One region of the Brevibacillus sp. AF8 genome, then DNA from elsewhere that is predicted to be linked to it. Evidence: riboswitches for the same ligand, from Rfam matches in the RefSeq annotation. Region 1 holds a riboswitch; each other region holds the start of a gene.

Evidence for each region. A riboswitch is a leader RNA that binds a small molecule or an ion and turns the genes downstream of it on or off. The one in region 1 is predicted to bind cyclic di-GMP.
Region 2: it holds a riboswitch for cyclic di-GMP, as region 1 does, so the genes downstream of both, KB186_RS20760 (methyl-accepting chemotaxis protein) here and yfmT (benzaldehyde dehydrogenase) in region 1, are expected to answer to the same signal.
Region 3: it holds a riboswitch for cyclic di-GMP, as region 1 does, so the genes downstream of both, ggt (gamma-glutamyltransferase) here and yfmT (benzaldehyde dehydrogenase) in region 1, are expected to answer to the same signal.

What each region holds. Positions count from the first base shown of each region.
Region 1 covers NZ_JAGQDN010000023.1:27,038-35,341, reverse strand. The annotation lists gene KB186_RS23690 (MFS transporter) at 1-126, shown strand, start outside; gene KB186_RS23685 (Lrp/AsnC family transcriptional regulator) at 317-751, shown strand; gene KB186_RS23680 (LysE family translocator) at 757-1,395, shown strand; gene KB186_RS23675 (hypothetical protein) at 1,548-1,793, shown strand; gene KB186_RS23670 (RsmF rRNA methyltransferase first C-terminal domain-containing protein) at 1,872-3,284, opposite strand; gene KB186_RS23665 (hypothetical protein) at 3,370-4,125, shown strand; gene KB186_RS23660 (methyl-accepting chemotaxis protein) at 4,150-5,085, shown strand; cyclic di-GMP riboswitch class I at 5,261-5,346, shown strand; gene yfmT (benzaldehyde dehydrogenase) at 5,432-6,889, shown strand; gene KB186_RS23650 (methyl-accepting chemotaxis protein) at 6,920-7,801, shown strand; gene KB186_RS23645 (M14 family metallopeptidase) at 7,864-8,304, opposite strand, start outside.
Region 2 covers NZ_JAGQDN010000018.1:32,947-41,250, forward strand. The annotation lists gene KB186_RS20755 (transporter substrate-binding domain-containing protein) at 1-152, opposite strand, end outside; gene KB186_RS20760 (methyl-accepting chemotaxis protein) at 269-2,242, opposite strand; cyclic di-GMP riboswitch class I at 2,315-2,415, opposite strand; gene KB186_RS20765 (formate--tetrahydrofolate ligase) at 2,551-4,179, opposite strand; gene KB186_RS20770 (FAD-binding oxidoreductase) at 4,327-5,691, opposite strand; gene KB186_RS20775 (TRAP transporter large permease) at 5,708-6,982, opposite strand; gene KB186_RS20780 (TRAP transporter small permease) at 6,990-7,457, opposite strand; gene KB186_RS20785 (TRAP transporter substrate-binding protein) at 7,522-8,304, opposite strand, start outside.
Region 3 covers NZ_JAGQDN010000010.1:51,250-59,553, reverse strand. The annotation lists gene KB186_RS14835 (energy-coupling factor ABC transporter ATP-binding protein) at 1-708, opposite strand, end outside; gene KB186_RS14830 (QueT transporter family protein) at 705-1,310, opposite strand; gene KB186_RS14825 (APC family permease) at 1,966-3,300, opposite strand; gene KB186_RS14820 (glutamine--tRNA ligase/YqeY domain fusion protein) at 3,422-5,089, opposite strand; gene KB186_RS14815 (SET domain-containing protein) at 5,169-5,786, opposite strand; cyclic di-GMP riboswitch class I at 6,040-6,128, shown strand; gene ggt (gamma-glutamyltransferase) at 6,311-8,029, shown strand; gene KB186_RS14805 (methyl-accepting chemotaxis protein) at 8,110-8,304, shown strand, end outside.

The DNA.
Region 1 (8,304 bases):
CTGGTGATCAGCAACGCCTCTGTGGAGCATCTAGGCTGGTCGGGATTTGTTATTGCGTTGCTGTCACTGTTGCTCGCGATCCGTTTGTTTTCGTTAAAGAAAGAGAAAGAGCAATTATCAGCGTAGAAGATAGCGTAAGATGCCTTTTCGTCTCTCTCGACAGCATGATTTTAGGAAAACGCCCCAAGATTATTTGTGCTACAGAAAAAACGAAAGAGATAGTGCGACAATTCTTTAAAAAACACGGTAATAGTGCCGAACTCCTTTTTATTCTAAAGAAATTGGTATAATCTTGATAAAAAGGAGGGGTACCACTATGGACCGGATCGATGAACAAATCCTCCGCTTATTGCGGGAAAATGCCCGAATCACCAGCTCCGACATCAGCAAGCAGGTTCATTTGTCCGTGCCTGCGGTCTCCGAGCGAATACGTAAGCTGGAGGATACAGGACTCATCAAGCAATTCACGGTGAAGCTGGATCGGGAGCAGCTAGGGCTTCACCTGATTGCGTTTGTGATGGTACAAATCGAGAAAACGGAGCATATCGCTGGCTTCCGTGAAACGGTCATGCAGGCAGACTGTGTCCTTGAATGCCATCATATTGCGGGAGCTTACGACTATGTATTGAAGGTCGCCGTAAAAGGGACGGCTGATCTGGAACGATTCATCTCTGAAACATTAAAGCAAGTAGAAGGGGTAAGCAAGACGAATACGATGATCGTCCTGTCTTCCATGAAAGAGGAGATATGAATCTGATGGCGATCTGGAACGGTCTATTATTCGGGATGATGCTCCAGCTATCCGCTGGTCCGGTTTGTCTGGCGGTGTTGCATCGCTCAATGACTCGGCGATTGCGGGAGTCACTTATGATGGTACTGGGTGTGGCACTCGTGGATACGGTGTATATGGTAGGGGCAATTGGGGGACTGTCGCTGCTGTTACAAATCCAATGGGTCAAACAGATGGTCTTAATTATGGGAGCCCTGATTTTGACTTGGTTTGGGATTCAAACCTTGCGTGCCATAAAAGGAAGAGGAGAGCATGAACAAATACCAGTCCAGCATCCTCGGTCGGATCGAAGCAGCTTTTGGCACGGCGTGCTTCTGACGCTCGCAAATCCTCTGACCGTTCTGTTTTGGGCGGGAGTATTTGGTTCGCTATTGGCATCTGGCACTTTTGTTCATCCAACGGAGTTGTTCTTGTTTGCTACGGGCTGTCTGTTATCGACTTTATTGTTCCTGGGGTTGGTAGCTTTGTTGGCCGCGTATTTGGCTCGTTTTTTTCGCCCGGGTTGGCTCAACGTTTTTCATGGGCTTAGTGGTGTCTTTCTAATTGGGTTTGCGATTGCCCTTTACGCAAAAAGCTGTTTGCTGCCGCGATACTGGCCTTTTTAAAGGAGTTCGGAATGACTGCATCGAATTTTAATAGGATACAGGAATTGTGAGAGAAAATAGTGTTTTCCTCCCATGTGAATTGGGTAATAGATAGGAAGATAGAACCCTTTCTTGTGAAAGTACCATAGTACAGGGTGTGAGGAGAACCAGTGATGACGACGGATACGTGCTTGAAATGCGGCAGTCCGATGGGCCGGGGAGAGTACAGTTGCCAGGTTTGCGGAGAAAACGAAATACAAGACTACCAGATGATTCGCAATTACGTGAGAACTTATCCGAATTCGAATGCGATGCAAATTGCCAATGCAACAGGGATATCTGTTTCAAAAATATTGCGTTATATAAGAAATGGCTCGTTGACGGTAGTAGACAGTCCGCCCCGCAGAGGGCGATCATGAGAAAAAAGAGAAAAGCCCACAAGCAGTCACGAATGCATTTCGTGTAGCTTTGTGAGCTTTTTTATTTTTGATGTAATCTTATAACCAGCGTAGACCTTTTGGATAATGATTTTTGAGTTGCCCCTCTGATTGCTTGCCCCAACCGATGGAGTATCCATCTACAGTAACCAGCGTCCAGCCGCTTTCCCCATCACGTGTGAGCGCTTCTCCTTTTAGGTACCGCAACAGTTCAGGATCGTCCGCGCCATACGAAGCGACACGGGCTGCCTCCGAAGGAGAGAGGGCGAGCGCCAAGGCGTGTGCAGGTTCAAATCTGTTCTTTTTTACGGTTCCCAGGTGCAGACCGACGCGCATGACCTTGAGCTTGTCCCAGTCGAGCTCGGGAGCAGGTGAGTAGTAGAGCTGCTCGCCAAATAAAAGAAAAGCAGCTTCATCTTCGAATGATTTGGAGAGCGCCGGGAGCGCTTCGACTGCGAACGTACGCCAGGCTGCCAGTGCTTCTTTTCGACCCGTCGGAGTTGATCTTGCCGCACGCTTTTCTTTACGCTTCCCGGAAGGTTCTTGAACCTCAGCGCTCTCGCTCTTTTGCAGCTTGGCGAGGTAATGACCTTCTCCCTGTAGACGATGCGGCCACAATCTGGCTGTCTGGGTGAGCTGCTCGTTTTGTGGCGACGCCCACTCGGGTTGGCCAGCAGAAAAGCAATCTGCATGTGGCAGCGAGATGATCTCAAATTCCGGGTGACGGTCCAGGAAGTTAACCAGGGACTGCTCATTTTCCAACGGAGCAAATGTGCAGGTGGAGTAGACCAACGTCCCGCCTGACTTCAGCATTGCAGCGGCCGCCTCGAGAATATCACCTTGCATGACATGGCATTCCATTACTTTTGCAGGACTCCAGTCTTCGATTGCTTCGGGTAGCTTGCGGAACATTCCTTCGCCAGAGCATGGAGCATCTACCAAAATTCGGTCAAAAAACTGGGGGAATCGCTCTTGCAAACGTTCAGGCGTTTCGTTGGTCACGACGGCATTGGTAACGCCGCAGCGCTCCAGATTTTCTGACAAGGCTTTTGCTCGAACAGGATGGATCTCGTTTGCCACAAGCATTCCTTGTCCACGCAAAAACGCTGCAAGCTGCGTCGATTTCCCTCCTGGCGCTGCACATAGGTCAAGGATGCGCTCACCAGGTTGGGCACCGAGTGTTTCGGCAGCGGACATCGCGCTTGGCTCCTGTAAATAGTACATGCCGGCGGAGTGAAAAGGATGCTTGCCGGGACGAGCTGGCTCTTTGTAGTGAAATCCGTTTTCGCACCAAGGGACTGCTTCCAGAGCAAACGGCGAGATTTTCAAAAAAACGTCACGCCCTACCTTCAACGGATTGACCCGTAAGCCGTGTGTTACAGGCTGATCATAGGAGGAAACGAATGCCTCGAAATCGTGCCCGAGCAAGGTTTGCATGCGCTCGGTAAATGGTGTCGGTAAATTTTTTGTCATAACAGCCTCCGATGTCAGATTTTGGCCCCATGTGAAAGGAAAAGATAGAATCATGGCGAATCATAGAGAATGAGGTGAGAGCATTATGGAAGGATCCCGTGTAAAACGCTACCGCTCCCGGCGGAGGAATGACTCGGAAGTAAGCCGGTTTTGGATCATGGGGTTGCTGTTCTCACTGCTGGTGCTCGCTTTTGAATTCTTTATCGAAATACCCGCCGACGCAGATTGGCTGATCGATATGGAGATGGCTTTGTTTTCTGCCAGCTTTACATTGCTTGCCTTTTATCTGCTCGGACTTACCTTTGCCTTTTCACGCCACCAAAAGGCAGGGAAGATCAATCACCAAATCATCATCTATGTATGGTTGGGTGCGATCTTGTTTCACTTGTTCCTGCTCATCAGCAATTTGTCCAATCAGCATGTGTACAAGGCAGGGATCATTCTATTTTTAGGACCATTGTTTTTAACTGTCTACCATTTTATCACGTACTTGGCAGCTTTGCGCGAGGAGCGTGAGGAGCAGGAGGCAGCTACGACAGCTACGCTTGAGCGTACGGCCTACCAGATGATTCTGGAGGGTGGGCGTGTATACAGCGAGCTAAGTCGCCTGAAAACGGAATATCCAGAAGTGGAGCAAATGCTTCGTGCCAACGATTTTCACGATAAACTGGAGCGCTATGCTTTGGAAATGCAGCAGTATTTGCAGGCGAAGCATTTTGAGCGTAAAGACGTGGAGCTCTTGGAGGGTCACTATTATTTCTTGGAAAACTTGCTGAGCTTGGCGAAACAACATCCGGGAATAATCGAGTCCCGCGTATATAGCCGCCGAGGTGACAATTGATGGGTACAGAGGAGAGGGAAGCGGATGTTTTGGAAAAAAGACAAAGGCCTGGCAGAAAAAGAGACAGCAGCGACGACAGCCACAACCACAATGACAGGACAGCAAGACGCTTGGAAACATGAGCTTCGCGATCTTTACGAACAGATGGGTGCGATCCTCAGTTCAAACCAGGCGATAAACGCCGAATCCGATCAAATGGTGCGACTGGTGACAAGGATGAAGCGTGTCGTAGATAATATCCAGGCCATTAACGAGCGGGATGATGAATCTGCGAGCCAGTTGTCGGTTCGAGGAGAGCGCCTGACAGACATCTGTAAACAATCGGTAGCGTGTGCAGATGAAGGCAAGAAGGCGATGACGGACGTTGTGCAGGTCATGAGCCTGCTCGACAAAGAATCGGTCCATACGTCCAAGTCCATGAGCCGCTTGGAAGAGAGCTCTTCGGAAATTACGAGCATCGTCAAGGTGATCAGCGACATTGCGAATCAGACCAACCTTCTCGCCCTGAATGCAGCGATAGAAGCGGCACGTGCAGGTGAACAAGGCCGAGGCTTCGCCGTCGTAGCGGATGAGGTACGGAAGCTGGCCGAGATGACAGCGAACTCGACCAAGACGATTGCAGAATTGATTGGCAAGATTCAGGAAGAAACAAAAGAAGCATTGTCTAACAGTGAAAAAAGCAGCAGTGCAATCAAAAATGGACTTTCTATCAGCAAGGATGCTGCACAGAAGACAGATCAGATCGTGAACGCTTTCCAGGTACTGAACGTCGAAGTGTCGGGTGTGATGGAAATCATCGCGCATCAAAAGCGATTTGCTGATGATGTGTCCCAGCAGGTAAGTGATGCAAAGGGTTTGCTGGACGAGCTGAATGAAGGCTTGACCAAGCACATAAGGGACGCCAACGCGACGGAGCAAATGCTCGCGACGAGCGTAAAGAATGTCAAATCGTTATTGTGAGCATAAGGAAGAAGAACCAGGAGTCCGTATCCAAGCGATGCGGGCTTTTTGATATTTGTTACTTCCTTTCACGAAATATTTACATGTTTTCGTTTGACTATTAGGAATAGAGTACTATAATCAAAGTATCATTCTCCATATCTTTCCTTTTTTCGACAACATCATATCGGCATTCGCTATGAATGGGCAAACCCATTGAAAAGTGGGGACGCAAAGCCACGGGCCTAATGTACACGTTACGATGGCAGCCGGGTTGCCAACGAGCAGTGTATTTTACTGTTTTAGTTTTAGGGCTCCTTTCATGCGAAAGGGGCCAATTACCTTTACAAAAGGGAGAGGTTGTAGCATGTCAATCCTGCAAACATTGGACAAGCAGTACATCAATGGGGAGTGGCGCGACGGGCTGGGCGCGAAGACATTGCAAGATATCAACCCTTACAATGGGGAAGTCATCGCAGAATTCAAAATGGCAAATCTGGAGGATATCGACGCGGCTTACAAGGCGGCAGCCCACGCGAAAAAAGAGTGGGACGAAGTGAATGCTTATACCAAATCCCGAATGTTGGAGCGTGCTGTTCACTATATCGAAGAGCATGAAGAAGAAATCATTCATATCATCATTCGTGAATTGGGCGGAACCCGATTGAAGGCGTTTTTTGAGATCGGGCTTGTGAAGGATATTATTCGCGAGGCGGCTACCTTCCCAGTGCGGATGGAAGGAAAAATTCTGCCTTCTCCCGTAGACGGAAAAGAAAACCGCTTGTATCGGATTCCCGCAGGAGTTGTCGGCGTCATCAGTCCGTTCAACTTCCCCTTCTATCTGTCGATGAAGTCTGTGGCTCCAGCTCTTGGCGCGGGCAACGGTGTCGTCCTCAAACCGCATGAGCACACGCCAATCACGGGTGGGACTCTCATCGCGAAAATTTTTGAAGAAGTAGGTCTGCCCAAAGGCTTGGTTAACGTCGTAGTGACGGATATCGCTGAAATTGGCGATGGTTTTGTCTCCCACCCGATTCCGCGCATCCTTTCGTTTACAGGGTCTAGCCAAGTTGGGAGCCATATCGCGCAGGTGGCAGCGAAGCATTTCAAAAAGGCGATTTTGGAGCTGGGCGGCAATAGTGCGCTGATCGTTTTGGAGGATGCGGATCTCCAGTATGCCGTCAATGCAGCAGTATTCAGCCGTTTTACCCACCAAGGTCAGATTTGCATGTCAGCTAACCGGGTTCTGGTTCACCAAGATGTATACGATAAATTCCTCGATTTGTACGTGGAAAAAGTATCTGGACTCAAGGTAGGCGACCCGAATGATCCTGACACGGTAATCGGTCCACTCATCAATCAACGGCAAGTCGCCAATCTGATGGCAACGATCGATGAGGCGATACGCGAAGGAGCCGTTCCTGCACTGAAAGGGGAAGTAAAAGGAAACGTGGTCGAGCCGATTGTTTTGACAGGAGTGACCACAGACATGTCGATTGCATCCAAAGAGCTGTTTGGTCCGGCTGTTTGCATCATGTCGTTTGCTTCCGAGGAAGAAGCGATTCGCATGGCGAACGAGACACCATTTGGGTTGTCCGGGGCAATTCACACCGGCGATCTGGAGAGAGGTGCCGAGATGGCCAAGCGCATTGAGACCGGCATGATTCACATCAACGATGGAACGATCAATGACGAGCCAATCGTGGCGTTCGGCGGTGAAAAGCACTCCGGGTTGGGACGATTGAATGGTCAATGGAGCTTAGAAGAGTTTACTACGCTGAAATGGATTTCGGTTCAGCACAAGAAGCGTCAATTTCCGTACTAATGCCAGCAAAATATAGAGGTGAAGAGGGTCATGAACGGATACGAAGAATGGAACGAAACAGAAGCTTCCGAAAAGGGGAAAAACGCAGAACTGCTTGAGGCTTTCATCAAGGTTGCCCCCTATTTAAATGATTTGCTCTCCGATGACATTACCATTGGGGTCTACGACACGGAAAAGCTATTGTGCAATGTACCTGCCCAAACATTTGCACTGCAAGTCAAGCCTGGTGATCCACTCCAGGAAGGAGATGTGATCACCAACGCGATTCGAAAAAACACCAAGCAGGCGATGATGGTCCCCAAGGAATTGTTTGGTTTCCCTCTCGTCGCACGGGCGATTCCCCTGCATGATCACACGGGAAAAGTCATTGGCGGTGTCGGCATTGGTTCGAGTATGGAGCGAGCCAATGAGCTGTATGAAATCGCTGCAAATCTCTCGAGTGTCGTCGAGCAGGTGAGTGCCACCACACACGAGATGGCCGTGCAGATCGGGAATTTGAACGAGCAAATGAAGGCGATCTCAGAGCAAGCCAATGATGTCAGCCAAAGTACGACCGAGATCGAGCAAATTACACTCGCTGTGAAAAAAATCGCTGATCAAAGTAACATTTTGGGACTAAATGCGAGCATTGAGGCTGCGCGAGTAGGAGATGCAGGGCGTGGGTTCGCTGTCGTTGCGAATGAGGTTCGCAATATGGCGACTGATTCCAGGGCGAATGCAGACAAAATCAAGCAAACCACGGATTCCATCCGGGATTTGATAACCCTTCTGCAAAACTCGATTGAACTGATCAATCAAACCATGGAGAGTCAGGCAGCCGCTACAGAGGAAATTTCCGCGACGATGGTCGAAGTGAGCGGCAATACGCAAAAGCTGGCAGGGCTTGCCCAAGAAGTGTTTGAAATAAAGTAAGCCCATACATGTAACAAAATTCCCCTCTCAGGAGTCTAACTTTAGAGAGGGGAATTTTTCCTTTAATTCTTTTGTGTGGTGGGTAGCGGTTGCTCCAGCATATAGCGATACACCGGGACTTCATCGCCCTTTTCAACGGGCAAGAAGTTAAACGTGACGTAGCTGTCCACTGATTCCGGTTCCAGGGCTAACGCAATGAAGTTCGCGTTTGGCTGGGCCATGCTGAACACGTAACTACCCGCAGGAAAGGTTTTCGTTGTTTCTGTTACATTTGCAGTCACTTGGTTGGTGAAATGCCCATTCTCGTAAATCGTATTCACCTTGTTTTCCAAAATGGTGTAGCTTTCTACCGCTATGGTCGTTTCTTTTGATAGCTTGCTTACCGAAACACCGAGCAATTCCAGCTTGGTCGCGACGTCATGGTAGCCAGGAGGCATGAGGTAGGCAGTGGGGCGCTCGCGTTCGAGTATGGGATAGGCATCCGTGGAGCTTACCCAGTCGAT
Region 2 (8,304 bases), on a different contig from region 1:
TCAAACTTTTTCGCTTGCGGTTTTTTAGCAGCTTCAGCAGCTACGGTTTGGACAGGCTTAACCGCTGTTGCGGCAAAAGCACCTGTTCCTGATGTCATGAGCATAGTTGCAGCGAGTGTGCTCGCCAAGATTGTTTTTGTGAATTTTTTCATCTGGGTTCTCCTCCTGTTAAACGGTAATGAATTTAGTTAGTAGAAACAAACTCCATCATCCCCTAATGGCATCCCCCCTTTCAAAGAAGAGGACTTACAACCTGTAGAGCTGCTTCTTATACAGTAAACCTGCCGATTCCTTGTTGTAATTCTTCTGCCACTGCATTCAAATGCTCGACAGACTGGCCAATTTCCTGGATGGCTTGAAGCTGCTCTTCGGTTGCCTTTGCCACTGTTTGCGCGTCGAGTGAAGCATGTTTTGCAATGTTATGCATTTCATCTACAGAAGCACTCACCTGTTGGGAGCCTGCTGACATTTGTTCAGATGCGGCGGATACTTCCAAAATGTGCGCAGCAACGTTCCGGGAAGATTCCAAAATATGCCCAAAGATTTCGCGAACCTCTTCGACCAATTGGATACCTTGCTGTGCGTTTTGGTTGCCCGCTGTCATGACCTCTACTGCGTGACGAGTATCCTGTTGGATTTCCCCGATCAGCATCGCGATTTTGGATGCGGATTCCTCGGATTGGTTCGCCAGTTTTTTTACTTCACCGGCAACTACAGCAAATCCACGTCCATGCTCGCCTGCACGTGCCGCCTCAATCGAAGCGTTCAAGGCAAGCAAATTAATTTGTGAGGTCAATTGACTGATCGTATCAAGAATGCCTTCGATTTCTTTGGAGCGATTGTTGAGCTGTTCAATGGCTACTGTCGCCTTCGATGTTCCCTCGCCAATGCTTCCCATCTGGAGAACTGCCTGCTCTACCACAGCAGTTCCTTGTTCTGCCTGCTCTGTTGCTATCTGGGCAGCCTCAGAAACATGTGCAGACGTCTCCGCGATTTTCACTATGCCTGCTGCCATGTCAGTCATCGACAATGCGACTTCCTGCGAGCTGGCTGCCTGCGCCTCTGCTCCCTCAGAAATCTGTGCGATAGACAAGCCGATTTGGTTGATGTTTTCTGTCGCCTGCTTAATACCTTCAGATACTTCCTGACTAAAACGCTGTACTTGATCAGACGACAGTGATACGTCTTCAATCAAATTTTTCAAGTGCGATACCGTCTGGTTAAAGTCACGGGACAGAACCGCAATCTCGTCTTTTCCGTCAACCGTTACGGTCTCTTTCAAGTTGCCCTGCGCCACTACATTTACGGCGTGATTCAGACGCTCAATTGGTTTCACCATGCGTACAGCCAAGAAATAAACGAGGACAACCCCAATTGCCAATACGATGAGGGAAATAACCATCAATCGAACTGACAGTTGATCGACAGGGGCATGCAGCTCTGCTACAGGTGCAGTGATGTATATACCCCAGTTCAAATTGGTAGGAGCATACGAAGCAAATCGCTCTGTATTCTCGTAATTATATTGGGCAATTCCATGCTTCCCTTGCTTGATGTCTTCAAAGCCAGTCTGAAGTTCAAGAATACCCATATTGAGAATCGATTCCTTCAGAATGAACTCGCTGTTCGGATGATAAATAAATGTTCCTGTTTTGCTTACTAAAAAGGCGTAGCCTGATTGACCAAATTTCTCTTCGGACACCTTTTTTTGGATCTCATTGATAGGAATCGTAGAACCGATATAACCGTATTGACGATTGTCCTTCATCAATGGAACGACAAGGGTCACGATGTTATTCCCTGTGCGCTTCGAAACAACTGGCTCTGAGACAACAACCTTTCCTTCCCCTTTGCTGGCTTCCTTAATGTGCGGACGATCCGAGATATCAGTCACTTCACCCTTGAAATTGATCACATTCTTTCCGCTTAAATCATGCGAAAAGAAGAACGTCTCAAACTCGGGGTTTTTCTTTTGGGCCTCTTGAATGAGTTTCAGGTCATACTCGGCATTTTGATCAGCCGACATCAACCCTCCCACTGCTCTTACAATTTCAATTTTTTCTTTAAAGAAACCATCGATACGAATCGAGAGATTGTTAGCTGACAACTCAGCTTCTTTGTCCAGACTGTCTGCCAAAAGATTGGAAGCACTCCAATAGCTTGCACCGCAAACCGTACCCAAACTTATCAACAACAGCAGGCACAAAACGATAATTAGCTTATTCTTCAAACTATTTTTCATACCGAATCCCTTCTCCCTTCTCTTTTTTCAACAAAAAAAAGACTGCCCACCGACAGCCCATCATGACTACGGTATGGCAACCCGGCTGTCCTAGCTGCGAAAGTCACTTGACTCTCGACCTTAGACCCGTGGCTTTGCGTCCCTGCCTTTCAGCAAGTTTGCCTTTGTCATTCCTTGTTGTTTTTCAATTAAGTTCACATTTTTCAATCTCACCTTTCTTTTCCCATAACTTTCCGATAATAAACCTCAAAAATACAAAAAAAGCTGACAACCTTTTACAGTTGTCAGCTTTTTGTCAAACTTTTTGACTAGCTTAATCCGATCACTTGGCCATCCTCGTCTACATATAACGATTCAGCAGCCGGCTTTTTCGGGAGGCCTGGCATGGTAACCAAGCTACCGGTCAGTGCCACAATAAAACCAGCTCCTGCTGATATGCGCACTTCACTCACTTGGATCGTGAAGTCAACAGGTGCTCCCAACAGATCAGCGCGGTCCGTAAAGGAGTAAGGTGTTTTCGCCATGCACACAGGCAGATGGGACATGCCCATTTCTTCTACCTTTTGGATCGTTTTTAATGCCAGCGGCGAAAAGACAACCCCTGATCCACCGTATACTTCTTTTACGACTGTCTCAATCTTGTCTTTTATGCTGAGGTTATCTTCATACAAGAATCGGAAGGATGAAGGCCGCTCTGCTGCACGAGTCACTTTTTCAGCAAGCTCGACACCACCTGCTCCGCCTTCTGCCCATACTTTGGACAGCGCCGCTTCGGCTCCGGCCGCTTGGCACAGCGCAATGACTGCATCCACCTCTGCCTGGGTATCTGTCGCAAAATGATTGATCGCCACCACTGCTGGCACACCGAACTTTTGCAGGTTTTCCAGATGGCGCTTGACGTTTTCGAAGCCTTTCTCCAGAGCAGACAAGTTCTCCTCTGCCAGATCAGGTACTTTTACCCCGCCGTTGTATTTCAACGAGCGAACTGTAATGACCACGACAGCAGCCGATGGAGTCAGACCTGCTTTTCTGCACTTGATGTCAAAAAACTTTTCGGCCCCCAGGTCGGCACCAAAGCCAGCCTCTGTTACGACGTAATCTGCCAGCTTCAAAGCCATCTTGGTTCCGATCACGCTGCTGCACCCATGCGCGATATTGGCAAAAGGTCCTCCGTGAATGATGACCGGAGTTCCTTCGATTGTCTGTACGAGATTGGGCTTGATGGCTTCCTTCAAGAGAACACACATCGCATCGACCGCGTTGATTTCCTCTGCCCGTACAGGCTGATCATCGAAATCGTAGCCAATAATGATCTGGTTCAATCGCTCGCGCAAGTCCGCCAGATTCTCACTCAGGCATAAGATCGCCATGATTTCCGAAGCGGTTGTAATCATGAAGCCATCTTCACGCGTCATCCCGTTGCCGTCACCCAGACCAACCACGATGTTACGCAGTGCACGGTCGTTCATGTCCATGGCTCGTTTCCAGACGATTTTCTTTGGATTGAGCCCACGCGGATTGCCGTGGAAAATATGATTGTCGATCATCGCTGCCAACAAGTTATGTGCAGCTGTAATCGCATGAATGTCCCCTGTAAAATGCAGGTTAATTTCGTCAGCCGGGAGAATTTGTGCTTGGCCGCTTCCGGTTGCGCCTCCTTTGATCCCCATGCAAGGACCCAAGGACGGCTCGCGAAGCGCTGCCATTGTTTTCTTCCCGAGATAATTTAATGCTTGTGACAAACCAATCGTCGTGAGTGTCTTACCTGCTCCCGCCGGGTTAGGGTTCATCGCTGTAACAAGAATCAGTTTGCCATCAGGGCGATCCTTCACTTGCTCCCATAGCTCATCTGATAATTTGGCTTTATATTTTCCGTATAGCTCCAAATACTGTTCTTCGATACCTGCAATCTTGGCAATTTCAACAATAGACTTCATTTTTGCCTCCCTGCCACACCAGAATGTAATGCACCAGTTACCAATCTTCTACATTCTGCATAATCATCCTTTCTCCTCTCCTCTTCGACACATTACGCAAAAGAAAAAGCCCACATTCCGACAAACGTTCAGAATGCAGGCCCTCTGTTATTTCCCGAAAATTTTCCCCGGATTCAAAATACCGTTTGGGTCCAGCACTTGCTTCATGGCTTGCATGACGTCGAGTGCTTCTCCGTGTTCCTTGCGCTGGTATTTGATTTTCCCCACACCCACACCATGTTCGCCTGTGCAGGTTCCTCCCCGACTCAATGCGTACTCCACCAGATGGGCATTTACTTCCTCGGCACGCGCCACTTCTTCGGGGTCATTCAGGTCGATCATCAGGATAGCGTGATAGTTCCCATCCCCGACATGCCCTGCAATCGCTCCATCCAGCCCAGCGCGATCAATGGCTTGCCGGGCGTCCACAACAGCTCCTGCCAGCTCGGAAATCGGCAAGCAAACATCTGTTACCATCAGCTTTTTCCCGGGGGATTTGTGCAGGAAGGCATACGCCAGGTTATGACGAGCGTCCCAGAGCTGCGTCCGCGCCTTCGAATCTGTTTCAAAAAGAAACTGCGTGCAGCCATGTCCATCGGCGATGCTCTTCGCAAAGTCGATATCATACGCGAGCCCTTGTTCACTGCCATGGAACTCGATAAACAGCGTCGGTGCTTCCGGGTAGCTCGTTTCCTTGTACAGATTCACTTGTTGGATGGAACGTTCATCAACCAACTCGATTCGCGCCACTTGAATACCCGCACCGAGAATATCTACGACGGTATCGACAGCATCCTGAACAGAAGGGAAGCTGGCACGCGCTGCCGTTGTCGCCTCAGGGATGCCGTAAACACGCAAGGTCAGCTCTGTGAATACACCAAGCGTTCCCTCCGACCCGACAAACAGCCCCGTAAGATGGTAGCCTGAGGAGGATTTGGCTGTCATGCTCCCTGTACGGATGATACGTCCGTCCGCCGTCACCACTTCCAGATCGCGCACCTGATCACGCATCACACCATAGCGAACAGAGGTTGTTCCACTGGCGTTTGTGGCAGCCATCCCACCCAAAGTCGCGTCTGCGCCAGGATCGACGGAGAAAAACAATCCGTGCTTTTTCAATTCTTTATTGAGCTGAGTGCGCGTGACACCGGGCTGGACTCTCACGAGAAAATCCTTCGGTCGCACCTCCCGCACTTGGTTCATCAAGGAAAAATCCATGCTGATTCCGCCCGCATATGGAATCGCGTGGCCTTCCAGACTGCTCCCCATGCCAAACGGCGTTACCGCAATGCGCTTTTCATTGGCCAGCTTCATGATTTGACTGACTTCCTCGGCCGTCTGCGGAAACACGACTACATCCGGAAGATGCGGGGTATGATACGATTCATCATGGCTGTGGTGCTCCAGTACAGTGGGGTTGGTCGATACTCGTTCTTCCCCCAGTAATCCCACTAACGCTTGCTTGTAATCCACGTTGGTTCCCCCTCCGTTACTTGCTCAAGTTAACAAGGAATAAGCTAATTTCAGGAATATAGGTGATGAGCATCAAATCGACGATCATGATGACCAAAAACGGGATCACCGCTCGCTCAATCTCCGTATTCTGGAGTTTCGCAATATTTCCTGCTACCAACAAATTGATCCCAACCGGCGGCGTCAGCATACCGATGGCGGAGTTGACGACCATGATCACCCCAAATAGCACCGGATCAATGCCCAAAGAATTCGTGATCGGCAAAAGGATCGGGGTCAGGAGAATGATCGTAACCGCCGTTTCCATAAACGTCCCCAAAATGAGCAGCAAGATGTTAATTATGAGCAACGTAATGATCGTGCTGTCGGTAATCCCCAGCATGAATTGCGCAATTTCCTGCGGGATGTTTTCCCTCGTCATCAGATAGCCAAACGCATTGGCGGTCGCGATAATAAGCATGATGACCGCTGTCATGCTGGCAGAGCCCGCGAATATTTCCCCCAAGTCCCTCCACTTGATCTCCCGGTAGACGAAAAGCCCGACAACCAGACCGTATATCACGGCTACCACTGCCGCTTCTGTCGGAGTAAAAATGGCTCCGTATATACCACCAAGAATAATAATCGGCATGAGAATCGCCAAAATGGCGTCCTTGAATGCCTCCCATATCTCTTTGGGTGTATGCTTCTCTCCGCCACCCCAGCCATTTTTCTTACTGATCCAATACGAGTACAGAATTAGTGAGATCGCTACGAGAATACCTGGCCCGATCCCTGCAATAAATAAGTCGCTAATCGAGGCACTCGCTGCTACCCCGTATAAAACCATCGGCACGCTCGGAGGAATCATGACACCGATTGTTCCCCCTGTTGCATGCAAGGCCGCAGAAAACCGGATATTATACCCTTTTTTGACCATGTGCGGGATCAAAATTCCCCCTACGGCTGCCGTTGTTGCGGCAGAAGAACCCGATATCGCTGCAAAAAAAGTACACCCCATCACCGCCACGATTGCCAATCCTCCAGGCAGGTTCCCGACAATCGTATTCGCAAAACGGATCAGCCTTGCCGAGATTCCGCCTGTTTCCATCAGCTTTCCTGCCAAGAGAAAGAACGGAATCGCCATCAATGGGAAGGAATCTGTCCCGTTGAACATTTTTTGAATGACAACCAGAAGAGGAATGTTCCCCTCCAGCATAAACACCACAACGACAGATAACCCCAGTGCCACCCCAATTGGTACATTCAGGATCAGGAGCACCAACAGTGTTACAAACAAAATCGTACCCACAATCTGGTCACTCCTTCCCGGTAATGTCTTTCCATGTCACATGGATCACGTTCATGATGAGTAAGGCACCGCTGATCGGAATCACCATGTATACATAGCCCATGGGAACGAGCAGAGTGGGTGAGGTTTGTGTCATGCTTCTCGCAGATAACAAGTAGCCTTGCTGAACCGTGACAAGAAAGAAGACCAGACTACACAAAGCGGCAATAACCAGCACCACCTTGTTCATCCGAGGCGACAAGTACTTTTGAATGTATTCCGTACCGATGTGTGCTTTGATCGACATCGCGTACGCTGATCCCAGAAACGTGATCCAAATCAGCAAATACCGAGCCAATTCCTCCGTCCAGGCCAAGGGCTGGTCGAGCAAAAAACGGAAAAGCACCTGCAGAAAGACAGCGATCACCATAATAGCCAGCAGGGCAATAATGAAAAAACGAAGGATGCTGTTTATTTTGAAAACAAGGTTGCCCACACACAATCTCCTTTCGCAGGAAAAAGGGGAGAAAAGCCAGAGTGGCTCGTCTCCCTTCTGCCGTTTATTTTGTATTTACAATTTGATCCACCAGCTCTTTGCCGAACTGCCCGGAAAACTTGTCATAGACAGGCTTCATTGCATCGCGGAAAGCTTGCTTATCCACATCCTCGGTAATGACTACACCTTTTCCTTTAATAGTGGAAATGGCCTCTTCTTCCATCTTGATCATCAACTCACGCTCGTACTGTCCCGCTTTTTTGGCTTCCTCGGCAAGAAGTTGCTGGACATCTGCCGGGAGCTTATCCCATACAGGCTTGCTGAACAAGATCATTGCCGCTGAGTAAACATGCCCGGTCAAGGCCATTTGCGTTTGCTTGGATTCATACAACTTGTAGGTCTGCGCGACAATCGCCGGATTTTCCTGGGCATCGACGACTCCTTGTTGCAGCGCTGTCAGCGCCTCTGTCCAAGCCATCGGAGTCGGCTTCGCTCCCAATGCTTCGAATGCAGCCAGATGAATCGGGTTTTCCTGCGTGCGTATCTTCAACCCTGCCACGTCCTCCGGCTTCTTGATCACCTTCGAGCCGTTAGTAATATGGCGGAAGCCGTTTTCAGCCCATGCCAGCCCGACCAGATTGGCGTTTTCCAAATCCTTGAGCAGGTCTTGTCCGACTTGTCCGTCGAGTACCTTGTAAGCCTGCTCACGGCTCTCAAACAAGAACGGAAGATCCAGTACGCCCAGCTTTGGATGGAAGTTCATCACAGGCGCAGTCGAGGTAATCGACATATCCGCCGTTCCAAAGGTCAGCGCCTCTGTCAATTCACGCTCCGCTCCTAGCTGGCT
Region 3 (8,304 bases), on a different contig from region 1:
CGGGACCAATATACCATGCTCGTCCAACATGTCCACTTGGGCAAAAAATTGGCGAGTCGGCTGGTCCAATACGATTTTCCCCCCGGCAATCAGAATCATTCGGTCGCAAAAGGCCGCGAGCTCTTCCGTTGCATGGGACGATACCACAATCGTCATTTCTTTTTCCTGCTTCAGCCGTGAAAGGAGCGAGAAGACCTCCCGCGCTCCCACCGGGTCCAGCTCGGAAGTAGGCTCATCCAAAATGAGCACCTGCGGACTGTGGGAAAGAGCGGATGCAATTGCGACCCGCTGCTTTTCTCCCCCCGACAGCTCAAGAGGCGAACGATTAGCAAAGCCGTGCAAGCCGATCAGATCGAGTACTTCTTCCATTCTTTTTTCCATTCGCTCGTCCGACCAACCGGCATTCTCAAGCGAGAAAGCAAGCTCCTCTTCGACGGTCAGCCCGATGAACTGGGTTTCCGGGTCTTGAAAGACGATGCCTTGCTCGCTTTTGGACTCGACACTCCCCACGAAGTGTCCGCCGTAGTTAGACGGAATCAGACCCGACATCGTCAATAGCAGCGTCGTTTTCCCTGCGGCAGCAGGCCCGACGATGCCAACCACTTCCCCTGGATAGAGCGCCAGATGAATGTCCGCTAACGCAGGCATTGCTCCCTCTTCATAGTGCCAATAGACTCCGTTTACTCGCAGCAATGGTTCTGTTTTCACCTTGCGATCCTGCTTTCATTTCCAAGATAGTTGAATTCCTGCAAGGGACGGCCTCGGTATAGTCCAGAGCGTTTCACAAATGGGTACAACAGCTTCAAGAGGATTGGCCCCAGAATCGCCGTTGAAATGGCTTGGTTCAAGAACACGGTTGGGATGTACCAGACCGCCACTTCTTTTGGTGTCAGACCCAGTGCCACGTTAATCAAAATCGCGCACGCTACCACAATCGAGCTGATAATGACAACAAACACGATGTATTGAAGGATGCTCCGCTTTGTTTTCAGTGCAGGGTGACTCACAGCGAGCAACCCGATAAAGCCTCCCATAAAATTAGAAAAGAAACCGACCGCGATCGCATGAGGCGGGGCGCTTCCGGTTAACAAATCACTGACCATATTTCCAAAGGCAAGGCCAATGCATCCCGGCAGGCCGAATAACATGCCAAATACGGGCTGAAGGGCATTGGCTGGACGGATCGGAACGGAAGGAATGAGCTTGATATTGGCAAGCATAATAATGGCAACAGCGTAGAGCGCGGCAGTGACGACAATCAGAACGTAATCTACTGTCGTCCATTTCCGCCGGAATAGAGTCGAAAACATCAGAATAAACCCTCCTTGTGTCAAGCGCTAATGTTTGGAATATTCCTGTAGCCAGTTTACTCTCTCTTTACCTGATCGTCTAGAAGAACCCCTTTGTTCTGGCTGTAGTGGTGGGGAGGAAACAGAAGAAAACGCTCAGCTTCTAGGGCCACCCCCTGGGGGATTGACTGCACGACTCCATGCAAAAAGCGAAACCGCGTCCAAAGTGGTCCAATCAGGATGTGCTTCAGAGGTGGACGCTTAAGGGCATGTTTCGCTTTTTGCATTCCGTCTCGGTCGGTGTCCCTAAGATCTTCGCTTATTTCTCCTGTTTCCTCTGCGAGCTGCTTGTTTTACCCCTGCTTGATTGGGGCGAATCTGGATGAATAAAAAAGAGAGAGAATCATTGTTCTCTCTCCTGAATCCACTTTCAAAAATGATTACCAAAGCCACGTGAGAAGAAGTGCATTTCCAGTCCAAGCGCCTCTGAAGCCCAGCTTAGCGTAGGAATGAATGGCGGGGGTTTTCAGCTTCACTTATGAATTCCTTCTTCGAAATTTCTACGTTTGAAGCGCTCCCGCCATTTATTCCGAAGTGGACAGTCAATCCCCCTCGCAGGGCGTAGGCCGAAGCGAAGACTGGAAATGCACTTCTTCCCCACTACAGCTACTCCCCTCTACTCCTCAAACCTCACCATTTCCAAGTTGGTTTTCTTGACCTTCACCAAATACAACAAATAGATCAGGCCGACAAAGGTCCAGAGCAAGCCGAGCATCATGGACGTTGCTTCCAGGTTGACCCACAAAAAGGCGATGAACGTTGTCCCGATGAGTGGAGACAGCACGAAGCCCCACCAATCTTTGATAGGCTTGTTCTTTTGTTTGCGGAAATAGTACGCCATTACGCTGATGTTCACAAAGCTAAAGGCGATCAGTGCACCGAAGTTAATAAAGGAAGTTGCCGTTAATAAATCCAAATACAGAGCGAACAGCATCAGTGCTCCGACCAGCAAGACGTTAAACAAAGGCGTTCTCAGCTTCGGATGTACATAACCGAACCAGCGTTTCGGCAAAAATCCATCTCGTCCCATTGCGTACAACAAACGCGTGACACTCGTGACGGATACAAGCCCGGAAGCGAGTGTAGAGGACAACGCCGCCGCCAAAAACACCAATTGAAAGATCGTCCCACCGATAAACAGAGCAATCTCCGCAGAAGCCGCTTCTGGATCAGACAATACCGAAACATCAGGAAATAATGATTGCATGAAATAAGATGCCGTAATAAATAGCGCTCCTCCTGCGAGTGCCACGAGCATAATCCCGCGAGGAATCGTCTTTTCCGCATCGACGGTTTCCTCTGTGAGTGTGGTTACTGCATCAAAGCCCAGGAAGGAAAAGCAAAGAATCGACGCACCGGAAAGCAGTGCAATGACAGACATATCCGGTGACACAAATGGTCGCAGATTGAATACTTGCCCAAGACCGTCACCATGCATAAGACCACGGATTGCCAATCCTGCAAACAACAAGACGACCACGACCTGAAACAGCACCAAAATCGAGTTGACGGATGCAGTTACGGTTACGCGAAATACGTTTAGCCCCGTCACCAAAACAATGAAGCCAATAATCCACCACGCTGTCGACACATCAGGAAACACGGATGATAGGTATACCCCCGTCAACAAGGCGTTAATCATCGGTAAAAACAAATAATCCAGCAAGGATGCCCAGCCTACCAAAAATCCTGCGTAGGGATGGATCGTTTGCTGCGTATACGTATACGCAGTCCCTGCTGAAGGGAATAACCGTACCATCTTACCGTAGCTTGCCGCCGTAAACAGGATCGCAAGAAGTGTGACTGCATAAGCAGCAGGAACGTGCCCCCCCGTTTCTCCAGAAACAATGCCAAAGGTGTCAAAAACGGCCATCGGGGCCATGTAGCCCAGTCCAATTACGACAATATGCCGCAACTTCAAACTACGTGTTAGTTCTGCTCTCCCGTTCACTGCCTGTCCCCCTTTTTGTAACAGAATAATTATACACGCCGATTTATAATCACGAAAGAAAAAAGCGTTGCTGCACACGGGATCTCCATGCACAGCAGCGCTTGATTTATATGAGTATTTCCTATGCTTTTGGCAGTTCAAAGGAACTCTTCAACGATACAATCCGGTTGAATACGAGCTTATCATCAGTCGTATGCTTCGGATCGACATTGAAATAGCCATGACGGAAAAATTGATACTTGTCTTGTGGCTTGGTTTCTTTCATATTTGGCTCCACATAGCCTTGCAGCACTTCCAATGAATTCGGGTTAACGTTGTCGAGGAATGTACCCTCTGCATCTTCATCATCCATAATCAATGGCTCGTACAAACGGAATTCAGCAGGAACCGCATTGGTCGCATCCACCCAGTGGATCGTCCCTTTTACCTTGCGACCAGTAAAACCACTGCCGCTCTTCGTCTCAGGGTCATAGGTGCAATGGATCTCGATCACGTTGCCGTCTGCATCCTTCACGACGTCATTGCATTTAATAAAGTACGCGTGCTTCAGACGCACTTCATTTCCCGGGAACAGGCGGAAATACTTGCTCGGCGGGTTTTCCATGAAATCGTCCTGCTCAATGTAGATTTCGCGGGAGAACGGAATTTGACGATTGCCCATCTCTGGGTTCTCTGGATTGATCTCCGCTTCGAGCATCTCGACTTGTCCTTCCGGATAGTTCGTGATGACGACCTTCAATGGATTCAATACAGCCATCGTACGTGGTGCCTTCAGTTTCAAATCCTCGCGGATGAAGTACTCCAGCATTTTCTCGTCAACGGTGCTGTTCGCGCGCGCTACCCCTACTTCACGGGCGAATGTACGAATTGCTTCCGGTGTATAGCCGCGACGACGGAAGCCTGCGATGGTTGGCATGCGCGGGTCATCCCAGCCGTCTACTACATTCTCATCGACAAGCTGTTTCAGCTTGCGTTTACTCATAACGGTGTTCGTCAGGTTCAAGCGAGCAAATTCGTACTGGTGAGGCACATTCTCCATTTCGCACTCGCGGACTACCCAATCGTACAACGGGCGATGATCTTCGAATTCCAGTGAGCACAGAGAATGTGTCACGCCCTCAATGGCATCCTCCAACGGATGAGCGAAGTCGTACATCGGGTAGATGCACCATTTGTCGCCTGTGTTGTGATGCGTTGCATGGGAGATCCGATACAGAACCGGATCACGCATGTTGAAGTTTTGAGAAGCCATGTCGATTTTCGCACGCAGCACCTTTTCTCCGTCCTTGAATTCCCCTTGGCGCATACGTGCAAACAGATCCAGGTTTTCCTCCACTGACCGGCTGCGGAACGGACTATCTGTGCCTGGCTCTGTCCATGTTCCGCGCATTTTCCGCATATCTTCTGGAGAAAGATCGTCTACGTAAGCCAGACCTTTTTTAATCAACAGCACCGCACGGTTGTACATCTCTTCAAAGTAATCAGATGCAAAAAACAACCCGTCCCATTCGAAGCCAAGCCATTGAACGTCCCTTTTGATGGCCTCTACGTATTCGATGTCTTCCTTCACCGGGTTCGTATCGTCAAAACGCAGGTTGGCCTTGCCGGAGAATTCTCGAGCCAACTCAAAGTTGAGGCAGATCGCTTTTGCATGTCCAATATGGAGATACCCGTTCGGTTCTGGGGGAAAGCGGGTAATGATTTCCTTTACTTTGCCCTCTTGCAAGTCATCAATCATGATATTGCGGATAAAATTGGATGCCGCTACCTTGTTTTCCAATGAAATCAACCTTTCACTTCACCTTTACATTCCATAATACTGATTCTCTACCCAGAGTTCAACAAAATCGGGTCGTTGACCGACCCGCTCACGTCTCCCATTGCTGCCTCGTTTGCCATTGTGACCTGCAATACAGGTGAACGACAGAATCAATGGCTAAGCGCTGCTCTGTGATTCCACGAATCGTTTCGAGATGCTTCGGGGAAATCAGATGTTGCAAAGGCTGTTCAACATGATTGAAACGTTGGAATGCTTCCGCTGCAATCCGATCCCACTGCGGGTAATACCGAAGCAAATCATCAGGCATTACGCGGGAGCGTTCCGTGTCAGACTCGGGCAAACAATCAAAAGGTTCATCCAAATTTAACGTTCCGTAATCATCGGTCAGCTCTTCGCCCGGTAAAATATCCCGTGCTGCCAATTCTATATCATACATGGTCGGCACACAATTCGCATGAAAGCTGTGGTTCACGTACCTTGCCTTATCCCAGCAAAGAATGTACTTTCCGAACTGGTTCTTAAACGAATATTTTTGTACGTCCTGTTTTCGTAATGAGTCAAGTCTTTCCACAAATGCAGGGTCCAATACCTGATCCAAATCATCCTGTGCCCATACAATCGTTCCTTTTGGGATAAACCTTGTCGCAAACACACCGTACCCGATCTCATCGTTGATATAGCGCAATTCTGTATCGGGATGCATCATGGTCTTTGTTTCACTCCTTGGCGAATGTGCCTTTTTATCATCATAAGCAGTTCTGCCCCAGGAGGTGTGTGAATGTATGCGAAAAACAACCTTTCCTATAGCATTCCTGACTATTTTTCTGGATTAAAATATTTTTTCTTATTTACCACAAATGGTAAATAGTCTATATTATTGGCAAACGGACTTTTAGGAACATTTTCCCACAACGATCGAATCACTATTTGTGTCATGTCATTTTATGTTTCACCCATTGATATCGAAACGGCATACCCGGGGAAATCCGGCGACGCAAAGCTACAGGGGCTACCTCCGCAACAGCGGACACGCTTGCCAGCTACCGAAGTATTGATGTAGGACGAGACCAATGATCCTATATCATTGGTCTTTTTTTGCGCGTACAATGTCTATTTTTGTCTATTTTTGTATGTTTGTGTATTTTTAACTTTTAAAGGAGGTGAGGCAACAGCGGATAGCCGGTTTAATGAAATCGTTAATCTATTCATCATGAAGGAGGTTTCATAGGAATGTCATTCTTGAAGAAACTCTCGACCGTCGCGCTGACTGCTGTCATCGGGCTATCAACATTCTCTGGGGCACAAGCTGCTAACCGTCCAACATCGATGTCACCGAACGCAATGGTGACGACTCCTCACTATCTGGCTACGGCTGCGGCCCTGAAGACATTGGAAGACGGTGGAAATGCAGTAGATGCCGCTATTACAGCCGCTTCCACCTTAGCTGTTGTCTACCCTCATTACACAACCATTGGCGGAGATAACTTCTGGCTCATCTACAATGCCAAAACAAAAGAGCTGAAGGCACTGAACGGCAGTGGTCGTGCAGGCGAAAAGGCAACCATCGACTATTACAAAGGCAAAGGCTACGAAAAAATCCCGTCCCGCGGTTATGAATCGGCAAACACTGTCCCTGGAGTTGTCTCCGGCTGGTGGGAGGCGTACAACTACGCCCATAAAAAAATGGGCAACAGCAAGCTTCAATGGAACAGACTGCTGGAGCCTGCCATTGGATACGCTGAGAACGGATATCCAGTCTCCCCCAACCAAGTGTATTGGACAAAATACGCGACAGATCCAACTGACAATGACTTGAAGAATCTTCAACGTTTTGATGGATTCCGTAAAACATTCCTGAAGCCCAACGGCGATCCTTATGCAGCAGGCGAAATTCTCAAACAAAAGGACCTTGCCAATACTTTGCGAATCATTGCAAAAAAAGGCGCTGACGGTTTTTATAAAGGAGAAGTTGCTAAAAAAATCGTAGCAGACATGCAAGCCAACGGCGGATTGCTCACGTTGAAAGATTTTGAAAAGCATACCTCCACTTGGGCAGATCCTATTACGGTAGACTACCGCGGATACAAAGCATACAACGTTCCGCCTAACTCCCAAGGCATGGCATCACTCTCCATTCTTAATGTTTTGAATAACTTTGACCTCAAGAGCATGGGTGAAGGAACACCCGATTACTATCACACGATTGTGGAAGCTACCAAACAGGCTTTTGCTGACCGCGACAAATGGCTGACTGACCCAGCCTTTGCGGATATCCCTGTAGATGAGCTGTTGTCCAAGCAGCACGGGAAAGATTTAGCTGCGCGTATTGATATGAAGCAAGCAGCCAAATCCGTAGAACCGCTTGATCCAAAAGGCGATACAACCTGGTTCGGGATCGTCGACAAAGATGGAAATGCCGTGTCCATCATTCAGAGTCACTATTTTGACTGGGGTTCCGGCATCGTAGCGAAAGATACGGGTGTCCTTTTGCAAAACCGCGGAAGTTATTTCTCTTTGGATTCCAAACACATCAATCACTTGGAACCAGGCAAACGCACCTTCCACACAATTAACCCAGCGATGCTCTTCAAAGGGGACAAGCCTTATCTCCTTTACGGAACACAAGGGGGAGAAGGACAGCCGCAAACGCAAGCCGCTCTCGTCACACGTATTGTCGACTTTGGTTTCAGCGTGCAAGACGCAATTGAAGCGCCAAGATGGCTGCATGGACGCAACTGGGGATCTGCTTCCAACAATCTCAAGGTGGAAAGCCGCATCCCTCAAGAAGTCCTGGACGAGCTCATTAAACGTGGGCATCCAGTCGAAAAGCTGGAAGCAGCTTATACCGACGCGATGGGACAGTCCGGCGCAATCCTGATTGACCCGCAAACCAATGTAAAATTTGGCGGTGCTGACCCTCGCGGTGAAGGCGCTGCAATGGGCTATTAATATTTTGTCAGACTGCTGAGTAAATCTCAGCAGTCTACCTGTTTCTATTTTGCATTCACGGATTAGGAGTGGAAAAACCTATGTTTTTGTTCAACAAGCTCAGGAACAAAATGATCCTTTGGTTTCTCATCGTGGCTGTCATTCCACTTACTGCCGTTTCTTTGTTTATCACGAACAGCTTTTCATCCATTTTGATTGATAAACAAAAATCATCCTATGTTGACCTTACTTCCAGTACAGCCATAGCTATGGATCAATATCTGGACCGGCGTATG